Regions from separate parts of the Blautia sp. AM29-29 genome, predicted to be linked through region 1. Evidence: predicted binding sites of a transcription regulator. Region 1 holds the regulator's gene; each other region holds the start of a gene.
The links. Region 1 encodes NrdR, which represses ribonucleotide reductase genes. Its sites were predicted from a motif close to CACAANATNTTGTG; they were not measured.
Positions count from the first base shown of each region.

Region 1 (4,821 bases):
TCTCTGCGCTTCCTGGAAACGGCCTTGTGGCAAAACGGAACGGAAAAGAGCTCTGCGGAGGCAACCGCGCACTGATTACGAAAAAAGCGGTTCTCTCGAAACAGATGGAAGAGCAGGCAGCAAAACTTTCCGAAGAAGGAAAGACACCGCTGTTCTTCAGTGAAGACGGAAAGATGCTCGGTATGATCGCGGTTGCGGATGTCATCAAAGAGGACAGCCCGCGTGCGGTGAAAGAGCTGCAGAATATGGGAATCCGTGTCGTGATGCTGACCGGAGACAATGAGCGCACCGCGCGTGCCATCGGCGCACAGGCAGGTGTGGACGAAGTCATCGCAGGCGTTCTGCCGGATGGAAAAGAAGCGGTCATCAGCCGCCTGAAAGAAAAAGGAAAAGTAGCGATGGTAGGAGACGGCATCAACGATGCACCGGCTCTGACCAGTGCGGATATCGGTATTGCCATCGGAGCAGGAACCGATATCGCGATCGATGCGGCAGACGTTGTCCTGATGAAGAGCCGCCTCTCCGATGTACCGGCAGCGATCCGCTTAAGCCGTGCGACCCTCAGGAACATTCACGAGAATTTGTTCTGGGCCTTCATTTACAATATCATCGGTATTCCGCTGGCTGCGGGCGTATGGATCCCGCTGTTCGGCTGGAAGCTGAACCCGATGTTCGGTGCGGCGGCGATGAGCCTTTCGAGCTTCTGCGTTGTGACAAACGCCCTGCGTCTGAATCTGTTTCGGATGCACGACGCGTCAAAAGATAAAAGAATCAAAAACGAAATTCTAAAGGAGGATCTGAACATGACAACAGAACAGGGAATGGTAAAAACCATGACAATCGAGGGCATGATGTGCGGCCACTGCGAGGCAAGAGTGAAGAAAACACTTGAGGCAATCGAGGGTGTTGCATCCGCAGAAGTAAGCCATGAAAAAGGAACAGCCGTTGTAACACTGACAGCTCCGGTATCAGACGATGTGCTGAAAACAGCCGTAGAGGCACAGGATTACACCGTAAAAGGAATCCAGTAAAACAGGAAACGTTGAGAAAAGGGAAACGCGCCTGGAATGAAAATTTCCGGGCGCGTTTCTTTTTTTTACCAGATATAGCAAAAATATTGCAATTTGTTCGGAATTTTCGTGACAAAAGGACAAAAATCCGTTAGGATAGAGAAAAAGAAGAGCAAAAACAAAAGGGTTTTTAGGATCAGGAGGTTTTTACATTATGACAGAGTACAGACTTGCAAAGCCGGAAGAGTGGGAGGACTGCATCGAACTTGCAAACTACGTGTTCAGCACGGCACACCGTCCGCACGACTTTGAGCAGTTAATTCCAAGGGTTTATCAGGCAGGACCGGAAATGGCACGGATCCACCGCGTCGCTGTTGCGGAAAACGGCAGACTCCGGGCCGAGATTGCGGTGCTTCCGCAGCAAATGGCGGCAGGGGGTAAGCTGCTCCGCGCAGGATATGTGGGAAGCGTTTCCGTGCATCCAAAGGCAAGGGGCGAAGGCCACATGAAGCGTCTTCTTGGCGACTGGATTACGGATCTGGAAGGAACGTGTGATCTTCTGGCACTGGACGGCCAGAGACAGCGGTATGCCTACTTTGGCTTTACGCCGGGAAGTGAAAAATACACGTTTTACCTGGATGTGGCAAATGTGCGCCATACCTGGAAAAACGGGGAACTCTCCGCTTACACCTTTGCGCCGCTGTTTCCGGAAAACGGCGAAGCGGACGAAGAGGCGGCAGCCTTTGCAAAGAAGCTGAATGAGGAAAAACCGCTTTACGTGGTAAGAGAGGATGTGAAAGCCTGCCTGAAAACGTTCGGCGAGCAGGCAATTGCAATCTGGAAAAACGGTGAGAGGATCGGATATCTGGCACTTTGCGGCGGAAACCAGGTTGTGGAAGCAGAAGTGTTGGAGGAACAGGATTTCGTTCCTGCACTTGCCGCTTATTTAAAAGAAAATGCGCTTGACTCTCTTTTCATTTCCATTCCGGTGTATGAGACCGGAAAAGCAGCAGCGTTATCGGAAGTCTGCGAAAGCTTCACAAAAGAGCGCTGCGGTTCCGCGATGTACCGTATTTTCCGATTTGCAGACGTCATCGAGGCAATGCTGACCATGAAAGCAGAGACGATGGGCATCAGCGATGGAACGTGGTTCGCCGTACTGGAGGGACAGCCGCTGACCGTGACGGTAAAAGATGGAACTGTGACCGTGACACGGGAAGCCCATCCGGGGGCAGATGTACTCAACCGGGAGCAGGCGCAGGAACTGCTTCTTTCACCGCTGGCAAGTAAGGGAAGCAAGGTTCCATCTGAAATCTGGAAGAACATTCCATCCGACTGGTTCCCGCTTCCGCTGTACTGTGCGACGGCAGACGAATTTTAGGCAATGACTGTTGGGAGGCAGAGAAATATGAACGAGACAGCGAAACGAGACAGAAGGGACGAAAAAGAAGAAATCCGGTACCATGTGATTTTCTACGGCCAGGTGCAGGGCGTGGGGTTCCGTTACCGGGCGTATTATGCTGCCTACCAGCTCGGACTGACCGGCTGGGTGAGAAACTGCTGGGATGAGACGGTGGAGATGGAGGTGCAGGGTGATGAGGAGACGATCACGGAGATGATCAAAAGGATCCGCACCTCCAGCTACATCGAAATCACGGATGCAAAATGGACGAAGATTCCGCTGGAATCGGAATTCGGTTTTCATATCCGTTGATCAGGGCTGTTTTTTCTCTTTTTCCGGAATTTCGACGAGAATGATATCGTTGCCGATCTGGCAGATGCGGTCCCATGGGATCACAAAATCCTCGCCGTGGCAGAAAAAGCCGCAGAATTTCACAGGACCCGGAAGAACGAGTCCGGTAAGATGTCCCGTTTTTGGATTGAATTCCACATCAATCGGACAGCCGAGCGTTTTGCAGGTGCAGATATTGATAACTTCTTTCTGGCGGAGATCTACAACGCGCATGCGGTGCTCCTTTTTACAGATTCCTATGGAAAAACATATGCGAAAATGTTGCTGCAGTTGACTTGAATTTCACGGAAAAATGCGTATACTGTAAAAGTAGAAAACTTTCCGAAATACTTATTTAGAAACGAGGACGAAAGATATGAGATGTCCATTTTGTAATCAGGATAATACCCGGGTTGTGGATTCACGCCCGATTGAAGACAGCAATGCGATCCGCCGCCGCCGGATGTGCGATGTCTGCGGCAGACGCTTTACGACATACGAAAAAGTGGAGACGATCCCTTTGATCGTCATCAAAAAAGATATGAACCGCGAGCAGTATGACCGCTCGAAAATCGAGACCGGTATCCTGCGCGCCTGCCACAAACGGCCGGTGTCCGCCGAGAAGATCAACGAGATGGTCAACAAGGTGGAGACGGAGCTTTTCAACGGCGAGGAACGCGAGATTCCAAGCTCTGTGATCGGAGAGAAGGTCATGCATTACTTAAAAGACCTGGATCAGGTGGCGTACGTCCGTTTTGCGTCGATTTACCGTGAGTTCAAGGACGTCAACACGTTCATGGACGAGCTGAAAAAGATGCTCGACAAATAGCGGGAGGCAAAAAAATGGAAGTGTCGAACTATATTAAAATGCGTGATCAGATGCAGGAACGTTTTCTGACATACGATCAGAAGGAGATCGAAGGAAAGTATGGCTTTGCGTTTGATGACGATTATTTCTATGTGCCGTATCTTTTTGAAGAATGGAGAGTGAACCGCCATACCGGCGTTGTGGAGGGATCAAAAGACCATTTTCTTCATGTACATCAGGGCAGTTTCAATGAGACGCTGACGATTTTCGACCTGCTCTGCTGCGGAAAGAAGGAGATTGTGCTCGCCGGCACGTATGCGCGTACCAATTCCTTAAAGGGAACGATCAAAGGCCGCACGATTGCGTCCGGCGTTCACGACAGCCGCGCCGCACGGTATGACGGGCATGTGGAACAGCTGAAAAAAGCATGCGTTTCCCTTGGCGGAAAACCATATTTCCCGGGAGACGCTGCTTTTGTTTTTCATGTCTTTCCGTTTCTGCCGCTCGTCTTCCAGTTCTGGGAGTCCGATGAGGAATTCCCGCCGGTGCTGAAGTTTATGTGGGATGAAAACGTCCTCGATTATCTGCGGTTTGAGACGCTGTATTACGTGATGGGAGATTTCCTGGACGCACTGGATCAAGCCTTCGATGCATGTAAAACAGAAGCCTGATACCTTTTGTGAGACAAAATCTTACGAAAATTTTTCGAATGTTTATAAAAATTTCAGTATACGAATCCCCTGGTTTAATGCTATAATGAGCGAAAGTGAGTAAAAAAGAGAAGAGAAAGGGGAATGCATATGGCTTTTAGCATGAAAGTAACACCGGAAATAGAGGAACTGACAAACATCTGTCTGGATAACTCCAAAATGGATGTTTCGCTGTATGGGCAATACGATGTAAAACGCGGACTGCGCGATGTCAACGGCGTTGGCGTCCTTGCGGGACTGACACAGATTTCAAACGTTGTGTCTTCGGATATCATTGACGGCGTCAAAACACCGTGTGACGGACGTCTGTACTACCGCGGCATCAACGTGGAAAAACTGACCCAGGGATTTTTGAGTGAAAACCGTATGGGATTTGAAGAAGTCGCTTATCTGCTCCTGTTTGGAAATCTGCCGAATGAAGAGCAGCTTAAGCATTTTAAGACGATTTTAAAACAGCAGCAGTCCCTGCCGAAGAACTTTGTGCGTGACGTTGTTATGAAAGCGCCGACCAAGGACATGATGAACACTCTGTCCCGAAGCGTTCTGACCCTGTACGCGTAC
Region 1 covers NZ_QUJD01000001.1:307,340-312,160, reverse strand. The annotation lists gene DW769_RS01435 (heavy metal translocating P-type ATPase) at 1-1,031, shown strand, start outside; gene DW769_RS01430 (GNAT family N-acetyltransferase) at 1,225-2,391, shown strand; gene DW769_RS01425 (acylphosphatase) at 2,419-2,724, shown strand; gene DW769_RS01420 (YlmC/YmxH family sporulation protein) at 2,725-2,976, opposite strand; gene nrdR (transcriptional regulator NrdR) at 3,119-3,571, shown strand; gene DW769_RS01410 (DUF3786 domain-containing protein) at 3,586-4,221, shown strand; gene DW769_RS01405 (citrate/2-methylcitrate synthase) at 4,351-4,821, shown strand, end outside.

Region 2 (4,821 bases), on a different contig from region 1:
TCGTCTGGGGAATTGCCTACGTTCTGTACTCCGTTATCATGGGCCACATGGGAAGCGATGCTGTTGCAGCAAACTCGATTACCTCGATTGCAAAGAGCCTCCTCTCCTGCCTGATCCGCGGTGTGAGCGGCGGTGCCGGTGTTCTGATCGGAAACCTGCTCGGTGCAGATGAACTCGAGAAAGCACGCGAATACGGCGGCCGCCTGACGCATCTTGCAATTGCCATCGGCGTTGTGACCGGCGGTCTTCTGATGTTGATCTCTCCTGCAATCGTCCACTTCGCTCCGCTTACCGATACCGCGGCAGAATATCTGCAGTACATGCTTCTCTTCTGCGGTCTGAACTTGATGGCACAGTCGGTCAACACCACCGTTCTCGACGGCATCTTCTGTGCCGGCGGCGATGCGAAATTCGATATGCAGGGAAATATCGGCGCGATGTGGTGCTTTTCCGTACCGCTTGGTTTCCTCGCCGCGTTCTGGCTGAAGCTGCCGGTCATGGTTGTCTACTGTATCGTAAACCTCGATGAGATCGTGAAACTGCCTGCGGTTTATCTTCATTATAAAAAATACGTCTGGGTACGCAACATCACCCGCGATATCGAAGAATAATTGCCGAACTATAAAATCCCCTGCGGAAAATCCAAACCGAATGGATTTCCCGCAGGGGATTTCGTTCTTTTATCGTATTACAAATATCGCAATGATTTTACATCGATTTTCTCTCTGCAATTTCCGCCATCTTTGCTTCATTCAGACGTGTGTCGCCATGGACACGGCTGTAGGAAAGATAGCCGTTCATACGGTCGATCTTTGTCAGGTTCTTGGAACCGCAGACCGGGCAGACATCCATGTCGAGTTCCTGGTGGCCGCAGTCATCGCAGTAAGCCAGGGACAGGTTGACGCCCTCGTAGTAGCCAAGCTCCATCGCACGCTCGATCAGTGTCTTGATCGCGCCTTTGTTGTAGCCGACCGGATAGCGCACGTACTGGATTTTTCCGCCGTTGCAGAGCTCCCAGAAACGTCCCTCGAGATCCTGTTTCTGGATCGGGGTAATGTCCTCGGTTACGTGGCAGTGGAAACTGTTGCTCACATACGGGCGGTCCGAAACGTTGCGGACGATGCCGTACTGTTTGCGGAACTGCTCTATCTGCAGGCCGCACAGGGATTCTGCCGGTGTGCCGTAGATCGCATAGAGGATGCCGTCCTCTTTCTTAAACTCGGCAACCTTGTCGTTGATATATTTCAGCGTGTCAAGTGCGAACTGTCCGTCCTCAACAAGAGATTTTCCGTTGTACAGCTCCTGCAGCTCGTTCAGCGCCGTGATACCGAACGATGCGGTCATCGGCTTTAACAGCGGGCGGATCTTGTCGGACGGTTTTAAGTGGCCGCCGTAGAAACCTCCCTCACAGTAAGCCAGCGGGTTCGTGGATGCACGCATCTCGCCGAGGTAATCGTAGGTCCGTTTGTGCAGATCGCGGATCATCTCGAGGTAGAAATCAAGCACTTCGTGGAAATCGCGGTTCTCGGAACGGGATTTTGCCAGGATCATCGGAAGATGAAGGGAAACGGCTCCGATGTTGAAACGTCCGACAAAGACCGGTTTGTCGTTCTCATCTGCCGGCTCCATGCCTCCGCGCTCGTACCACGGGCTAAGGAAAGCACGGCATCCCATCGGGCTGATGACTCTCTTGTATTTCTTGTACATCTCGGCGATGTAGCCCTCGCCGCTCATCGACAGCCAGTCCGGATACATGGTTTTAGAGGAACAGTCAAGTCCTGCCTCAAAGACATCTTCTGCGATGCCGCCCTCTCCGTGAATTGCCTTGTCATATAAGAAGACGATTTTCGGGAAGAGCACCGGCTTTTTGTGGCCTTTCTTGCCCTGTCCGTTTTTGTGGACCTCAAGAAGGGAGATGGAAATCATCTTCTCGAACATGCTCGTTCCAAGGCCGAGGGTCACGGTAACGAACGGATAATCACCGCGGGAAGATCCAACAGTGTTCAGTTTATACTCAATTCCCTGCCATCCCTGATCGCACTCTCTTCTTACTTTGTCGATCGCATACTCGATGGCTTTCTCCTGTGCACCCTCCCAGGATGCGTCGGTATATTTCAGGAACTCTTTTACGTAGTAATCGTAGCTCTTCTGTGCGTACGGAGCAAGGATCTTGTCCACCTCCGGCACGGTAAAGCCGCCGTACTGCTGTGCAGCGGTGCTGAGGACGATATCGCCCATGACATCAAATGCGGTGTCGAGTGTCTTCGGCTCGTTGTACCAGACATTTCCCATCTCGAAACCGCCTTTTAAAACGTTTCCGACATCGAACAGACAGCAGTTCATGGTATCGAGACGTGCGGACTGGTCGTGGATGTAGATGTAACCGTCCTTACAGGCCTGCAGCTCGTTGCGGTTCATGAAGAACTTGCGGTACAGCTCTTTGTTCAGCTCGTTGAAAATCAGGCTTCGCTTCGTTGCAACGAGGGCGCTGTCGGTGTTGGCATTGCTCTTGTCGCCGATGTAGCGGATGGACTGGCTCTTCGTGTAGACCTCGTCCATCATATGGATAAAATCAGTTTTGTAATTGCGGTAATCGCGGTAGCTTTTTGCCACAGCCGGGTTTACTTTTTCGAGTGCTCCCTCCACGATATTGTGCATATCGCTGATCGGAATTTCGGTCTTTCCAAGGGAATATACGTGCTCGGTTGCGAACTTACAGATAAAGTCAATCTCCTGCTGTGAGAAGGTATACAGGATTCTCTGTGCGGATTTATTTACGGCACGGACGATCTTCTGCGCGTCGAATTCTTCTTTGGTGCCGTCCTTTTTGATAATATAAACCATTGTGGTGTCCTCCAATTCAAACACTATATCTTGTGTGTCCCCCACCCTTTTCTTGTAGCGGGCACCACATATTGTAGCATGTTTCTTTTGAAAAGAAAAGGCATTTCCTGTAAGTTTTTATTTTCAGAATATTGCATACTGCTCTTTCGTGCAGACAGAAATCTGCATTTTTCAAATTCGTTCTGCAAGCGTTCCTTCAAAAACGGTCTCGGCCGGGCCGGTCAGAAGGACCTTATTTTTCGTCCGGTCCCATGTAACGAAAAGCCTGCCGCCGCGCAGTTCTACGGCAGTTTCTCCCTCCGAAACACAGCCGGAAAGCATCGCCGCGACGGCTGCCGCACACGCTCCCGTTCCGCAGGACAGCGTTTCACCGCTCCCACGTTCCCAGACTCTCATTTTTATTGTGTGTTGATCTAAAGTCTGGATAAACTCTGTATTGATACGGTCCGGGAAGCAGGAAAGGTGTTCAAAAGCGGAACCGGTCTTTGCAATGGATATTTTTTCCACATCTTCCACCGGAATCACCGCATGCGGATTTCCCATCGAAAGGCAGGTCATCGTATAATTTTCCCCGCACACGGTAATTTTATGCTCCAGCACATATTCCCCCAGAGAAACAACGGGGATCTGTGCGGCGCGGAATTCCGGCGTTCCCATCTCCACTGTCACCTGACAGATCTTATTCGGATTCTCCCCCGTCTGCAGATGAATCACACGGTTTCCGCTGCCGGTTTCGATAGTCAGCGTCGTTTTTCTCGTCAGCCCATGCTCGTACACGTATTTTCCCACACAGCGGATGCCGTTGCCGCACATCGCGCCCTTCGAGCCGTCGGCGTTGTACATTTCCATCGAAAAATCTGCTGTTTTGGATGCCCCGATCAGAATCAGCCCGTCCGCGCCGATGCCGAAATGGCGGTCACTTACCGCTTTTGCCAGCCGTCCCGGACTCTCCACCCGCTCCTCCATGGCATTTACATAGATATAATCATTTCCGCAGCCCTGCATTTTTGTAAAACGCATACACAGCCTCCTCCCAGACTTCTGCCCTTTCCAGTTCCTTACTAAATATGTATTCCGTACCGCGCTTTTGAAAAACCATTTTTCTCAAATCCGCTTCAGACATTGGAAAACGAAGCGGAATGTGATAGAATAGGGGGAACTGATATCGTTACTTACATGAAGTAACTCTCAAATATTTTTAACCATTTATTATGAGGAGGTTTTGATGAAAAAATACCGTTGGGTTTTAACAGCAGTATTTGCCGCTTTCCTCGTGGGAACGAGCGGCTGCGGAAAGAAAACAGAAACGATTCCGATCACAACCATCAGTCAGAGTACCGACGATGACGACCCCAAAGACAATCTGGCGGCCTCCGGCGATTCCGATGAGATTCCGGAATACGATGTGGATCTCTCGAAGAACCTGAACAGTTTTCAGCTTGCCATCTGGGGCGATACATACGAAGTTCCGGAATCCTACGCGGATTTTACAGCGCTTGGCTGGGTCTACAGCGGCGACGACACAAAGGAAATCCAGCCGGAATCCTTCTCAGAGGGCGAAAGCTTTGAAAAGGACGGAAACCAGATTACCGTCGATATTGCCAATCCGGACACCACGGCAAAGCCAGTGGCGGAATGCCTGATCGGAGGCATTCACATCGATACCTCGACCGCTGAGGGTCAGAATATCTATGTCGGCCTGCCGAACGGCGTCACCCTGCAGCAGTCGCTGATGGAGGATGTGGAAAGCATCTACGGTGCGCCAAAGGACCGTTATGAGGCCGATACCTCTGTGCAGTTCACGTATGAATACGGGCTGTACCAGACGATCACGCTCGGCTTCGATAACGAAACGGGAATTCTGTATTCCCTCGATATGCAGAACTTTACGACCACGGCTGATGCAGAAGCGCTCGATGGTGTCAGCGATGCCACAACACCGGAAGTGGAGGCCTACCAGGCACCGGAAGCCGACAG
Region 2 covers NZ_QUJD01000015.1:42,897-47,717, forward strand. The annotation lists gene DW769_RS11545 (MATE family efflux transporter) at 1-611, shown strand, start outside; gene nrdD (anaerobic ribonucleoside-triphosphate reductase) at 709-2,844, opposite strand; gene dapF (diaminopimelate epimerase) at 3,016-3,864, opposite strand; gene DW769_RS11560 (hypothetical protein) at 4,070-4,821, shown strand, end outside.
Region 2: a site for NrdR is predicted at 2,866-2,879, ahead of nrdD (anaerobic ribonucleoside-triphosphate reductase). Genes of this name have one in related genera too.

Region 3 (4,821 bases), on a different contig from region 1:
GCCTGATCAAGGTCTGCAATGATATCGTTCACATCCTCAATGCCGACCGACAGACGGATCAGATCCGGCAGAACACCGGCTTCGATGAGCTGCTGATCGTTCAGCTGGCGGTGGGTATGGCTTGCCGGGTGCAGAACGCAGCTTCTTGCATCGGCAACGTGTGTTACAATTGCTACCATTTTCAGGCCGTTCGTAAAACGCATCGCACCGTCTCTTCCGCCCTTCGGTCCGAAGCAGAGAACGCCGCACGTTCCGTTCGGCATATATTTTTCTGCCAGTGCATGGTATTTGCTGTCTGCAAGGCCTGCGTACTCAACCCACGCTACCTTCGGATGATTTTTCAGGAACTCTGCCACTTTCTCGGCATTTCTGCAGTGGCGCTCCACGCGCAGGTGCAGGGTCTCCAGACCGACATTCGTCAGGAATGCATTCTGCGGGGACTGGCACGCTCCCATATCACGCATCAGCTGTGCGGTTGCTTTTGTGATATACGCTTTTTTACCGAATTTCTGCGTATAAATCACGCCGTGGTACGATTCGTCCGGTGTAGTAAGGCCCGGGAATTTGTCTGCATGCGCATCCCAGTCGAAGTTTCCGGAATCGACAATCGCTCCGCCGAGCGCCATTGCATGGCCGTCCATGTATTTTGTGGTGGAATGGGTGACAATATCTACACCGAACTCGAACGGACGGCAGTTGATCGGGGTTGCAAAGGTGTTGTCGCAGATCATCGGAACGCCGTGCTCATGTGCAAGTTTAACAAACTTGTCAATGTCAAGTACAACACCTGCCGGGTTGGAAATCGTCTCGGCAAAGACAGCTTTGGTGTTCGGCTGGAATGCTTTTTCCAGCTCCTCTGCCGGCGCATCCTGGTCCACGAGGGTAGTCTCGATGCCGAATCGTTTTAAGGTAACGGCGAGCAGGTTGGAGGTTCCTCCATAAACCTTTGCCGCGCAGACAACGTGGTCGCCTGCCTCACAGATGTTGGTAACAGCAAGCATCGTTGCCGCCTGGCCGGAAGATGTGAGCATGGCTGCCACGCCGCCCTCCAGATCGCAGATTTTCTGTGCTACGACGTCGTTCGTCGGGTTCTGCAGACGGGAATAGAAATATCCCTCTTCCTCCAGATCGAACAGTTTTCCCATTTCCTCGCTGGTTGCATATTTGAATGTTGTGCTCTGGTAAATCGGAAGTACACGCGGCTCACCGTTTTTCGGCTGCCATCCTCCCTGTACACAGATTGTGTCCTGGCTGTATCCCATAATTTTTCTCCCTTCTGTAAGTGAAACCGGTCCACCGGGCCGATTTCTGCTGTGCTCAGCGCCATAATAATACCCCCACCCGGGATGCCCGGGCGAGGGTATCACTTTTTCCTATTATAACTCTGTTTGTTCTTTCCTGCAACTATATGCGCACAGATTTAGGAGAGATATTCATCCACATATTTCTGGATATTGGAAGCATTCACAATCTTCTGCGCCTGGCCGTCCTCCACAACGAGAAGAGTCGGTGCCTGCATGATGCCGTACTGTGCGGCAAGATCCGGGTGACGCTCTGCGTCGATCACCTCATACTGCTCCTCGGCGAGCATTTCTTTTGCCATTTTGCAGTTCGGGCAGGTGCTTGTCGTGAACAGGTACATGCCGTCTTCCTCGATTTTATCTGCTGCTGCAGCGGCTTTCGGCTCTTCTTTTCCAGCGGCCTGCTCTGCCAGTTTCTCTGCTGCGCCGTACGATTTCATTTTCTGCTCCGGCGATTTGGAGTGGATGATATCATATACAGTTCTGTTCTTGTACTCCTGGCGTTTTCCGTCGTTCCAGTTCTTGACCGGACGGTAATATCCCGTGATACGGCTGTAAACCTCTGCCTCTTTTCCACAGATCGGACATGTAAAATGCTCGCCGGCGAGATAGCCGTCGTTCGCACAGACAGAATACGTCGGGGACAGCGTGTAGTACGGCAGTTTGTAGTTCTCTGCAATCTTCCGCACAAGGGAAGCTGCTGCTTTCCAGTCCGGCAGTTTTTCGCCAAGGAACGCATGGAATACAGTTCCCGAGGTGTACAGCGTCTGCAGATCATCCTGAATATCAAGCGCAGAGAAAATATCCTCGGTATAGTCCACCGGCAGATGGGAGCTGTTGGTGTAGTACGGGGTATCTCCCTCATGGCCTGCGGTCTTGATATCCGGCCATTTTGCACGGTCGTGTTTTGCCAGACGGTATGCGGTCGACTCCGCCGGAGTTGCCTCAAGGTTGTACAGATCGCCGTACTCCTCCTGGTAATCAGAAAGACGCTCTCTCATATGGTTCAGAACTTCTTTCGTAAACTGCTGTGTCTTCGGATCCTCCAGACCCTTTCCGAGCCATGCGGCATTTAAGCCGGCCTCGTTCATACCGATCAGACCGATGGTTGAGAAGTGGTTCTCAAACGTTCCAAGGTACCGTTTCGTATATGGATACAGTCCCTCGTCCAGGAGGCGGGTAATGACCTCACGTTTCGTCTTTAACGAACGTGCGGCAATATCCATCATATGATCGAGACGGCGGTAGAACTCTTTCTCATCTTTGGACTGATATGCGATACGCGGCATATTGATGGTGACAACGCCGACCGATCCGGTGCTCTCGCCGGAACCGAAGAATCCGCCGGTTTTCTTTCGAAGCTCACGCAGATCCAGGCGGAGACGGCAGCACATGGAGCGCACGTCGCTTGGTTTCATATCGCTGTTGATGTAGTTGGAGAAGTACGGGGTACCGTATTTTGCAGTCATTTCGAACAGCAGACGGTTATTCTCCGTATCGGACCAGTCAAAATCGGATGTGATGGAGTAGGTCGGGATCGGGTACTGGAAGCCTCTTCCGTTGGCATCTCCCTCGATCATCGTCTCGATGAACGCTTTGTTGACCATATCCATCTCTTTTTTACAGTCTTTGTACTTGAAGTCCATCTCCTTGCCGCCGACGATCGCCGGAAGCTCCGCGAGGTCATCCGGTACGGTCCAGTCGAGTGTGATGTTGGAGAACGGTGCCTGGCTTCCCCAGCGGCTCGGTGTGTTGACGCCGTAGATAAACGCCTCGATGCACTTCTTCACTTCGCCGTAGCTTAAGTTGTCCACTTTGACGAACGGCGCCAGATACGTATCAAACGAAGAAAATGCCTGCGCACCTGCCCACTCGTTCTGCATAATGCCGAGGAAGTTGACCATCTGGTTGCACAGAACCGAAAGATGTCTTGCCGGAGAAGAAGTAATCTTTCCGTTGATGCCGCCAAGTCCTTCTTTGATGAGCTGTTTTAACGACCATCCTGCACAGTAGCCGGTCAGCATCGACAGGTCGTGGATGTGAATATCCGCGTTGCGGTGTGCCTCGGCGATCTCGTCATCATAAATCTCTGATAACCAGTAGTTGGCTGTGATCGCGCCGGAATTGCTTAAGATCAGACCGCCGACAGAATACGTTACGGTCGAATTCTCTTTGACACGCCAGTCCTCTACTTTTACGTAGCTGTCCACGATCTCTTTGTAGTCTACGATCGTCGATTTCATGTTGCGGATTTTTTCCCTCTGCTTGCGGTACAGAATGTAAGCTTTTGCCACTTCTGCGTAGCCGCACTGGATCAGCACGTTCTCCACGCTGTCCTGAATTGCCTCCACTGAAATTTTTCCGTCTTTGATCTTGGACTGAAAGTCCGCTGTTACGCGCAATGCCAGCATCTGAAGCATGTCATCGCTGAACTGCATATCTTTTGCGCCGAATGCTTTTCCAATCGCATCGGTAATCTTTTTCATCTGGAACTCTGCAATCGTTCCGTCTCTCTTTTCTACCTGAAACATGGAATCCCTCCTGTTAATTCAACCGTTTCTGCAAGGCCTTTTTAAGGTTCCACTCTTTGCAGTGTCTGAACCATATGATAGCAGAGCATGTTTCTCCCGTCAATAGTAAAAAGTACCATATCTAGTGTGAAATTTTCTAACATCACTAGATATGGTACTTTTACTTGTGTTCTGTCCCTTCCATTTTTCGGCGCTGTACGGCGCTTAAAGGGATGTACTGCCGTTTTTAAGCCCGCTTGCCATACCTCTATACCCTCGGATAGATATCCTTCGGTACATAGGCTTTTACGCGGATGCCTTCCGGCAGATATTCTTCTTCGAGCAGAATTCCGTATCCGCGGATCAGTGAAATCGTTCCCGCCTTATCGTACGGATAGAGGCGCTCGATATAGATTTTTCCCTCCATCATCCACGAGGAGAGTAAATTTTTGAGGTCTTCGAGTCCCTGTCCTGTTTTGGCAGAGACCGCAAGGCTCGCGTCTGCCCGGAAATCTTTTACAACCATCGGGGCGAGAAGCTTATCCTGCTTGTTCAGCAGGGTGACGATCTTTTTGTCCTCAACTTTCAGTTCCCGCAGCGTATCGTACACGACCTGCATCTGCAGCTCCATCTGCGGATTTGACGTATCCACAACGTGGAGAATATAGTCGGCATACCGTGCTTCCTCCAGCGTACTGCGGAATGCATCGATCAGATGATGTGGCAGCTTATTGATAAATCCAACCGTATCGGTCAGCAGGATTTCCTGTCCATCCGGAAGGGTCAGTGACCGCGTCGTCGTATCCAGCGTGGAAAACAGCATTGCATCTGCCAGAATTTCCGATCCTGTCAGTGCATTTAAAAGACTGCTCTTTCCCGCTGACGTATAGCCTACGAGCGCCGCTACCGGGATTTTGGAACGTTTTCTGCCTTCACGAAGGAGCTCTCTGTGCTGGCGTACTTCCTCAAGCTCACGTTTTAACTGCGTAATACGCGTGCGGATCAGGCGC
Region 3 covers NZ_QUJD01000002.1:133,631-138,451, forward strand. The annotation lists gene DW769_RS02305 (O-acetylhomoserine aminocarboxypropyltransferase/cysteine synthase family protein) at 1-1,262, opposite strand, end outside; gene DW769_RS02310 (ribonucleoside triphosphate reductase) at 1,421-3,832, opposite strand; gene hflX (GTPase HflX) at 4,080-4,821, opposite strand, start outside.
Region 3: a site for NrdR is predicted at 3,946-3,959, ahead of DW769_RS02310 (ribonucleoside triphosphate reductase). Genes of this name have one in related genera too.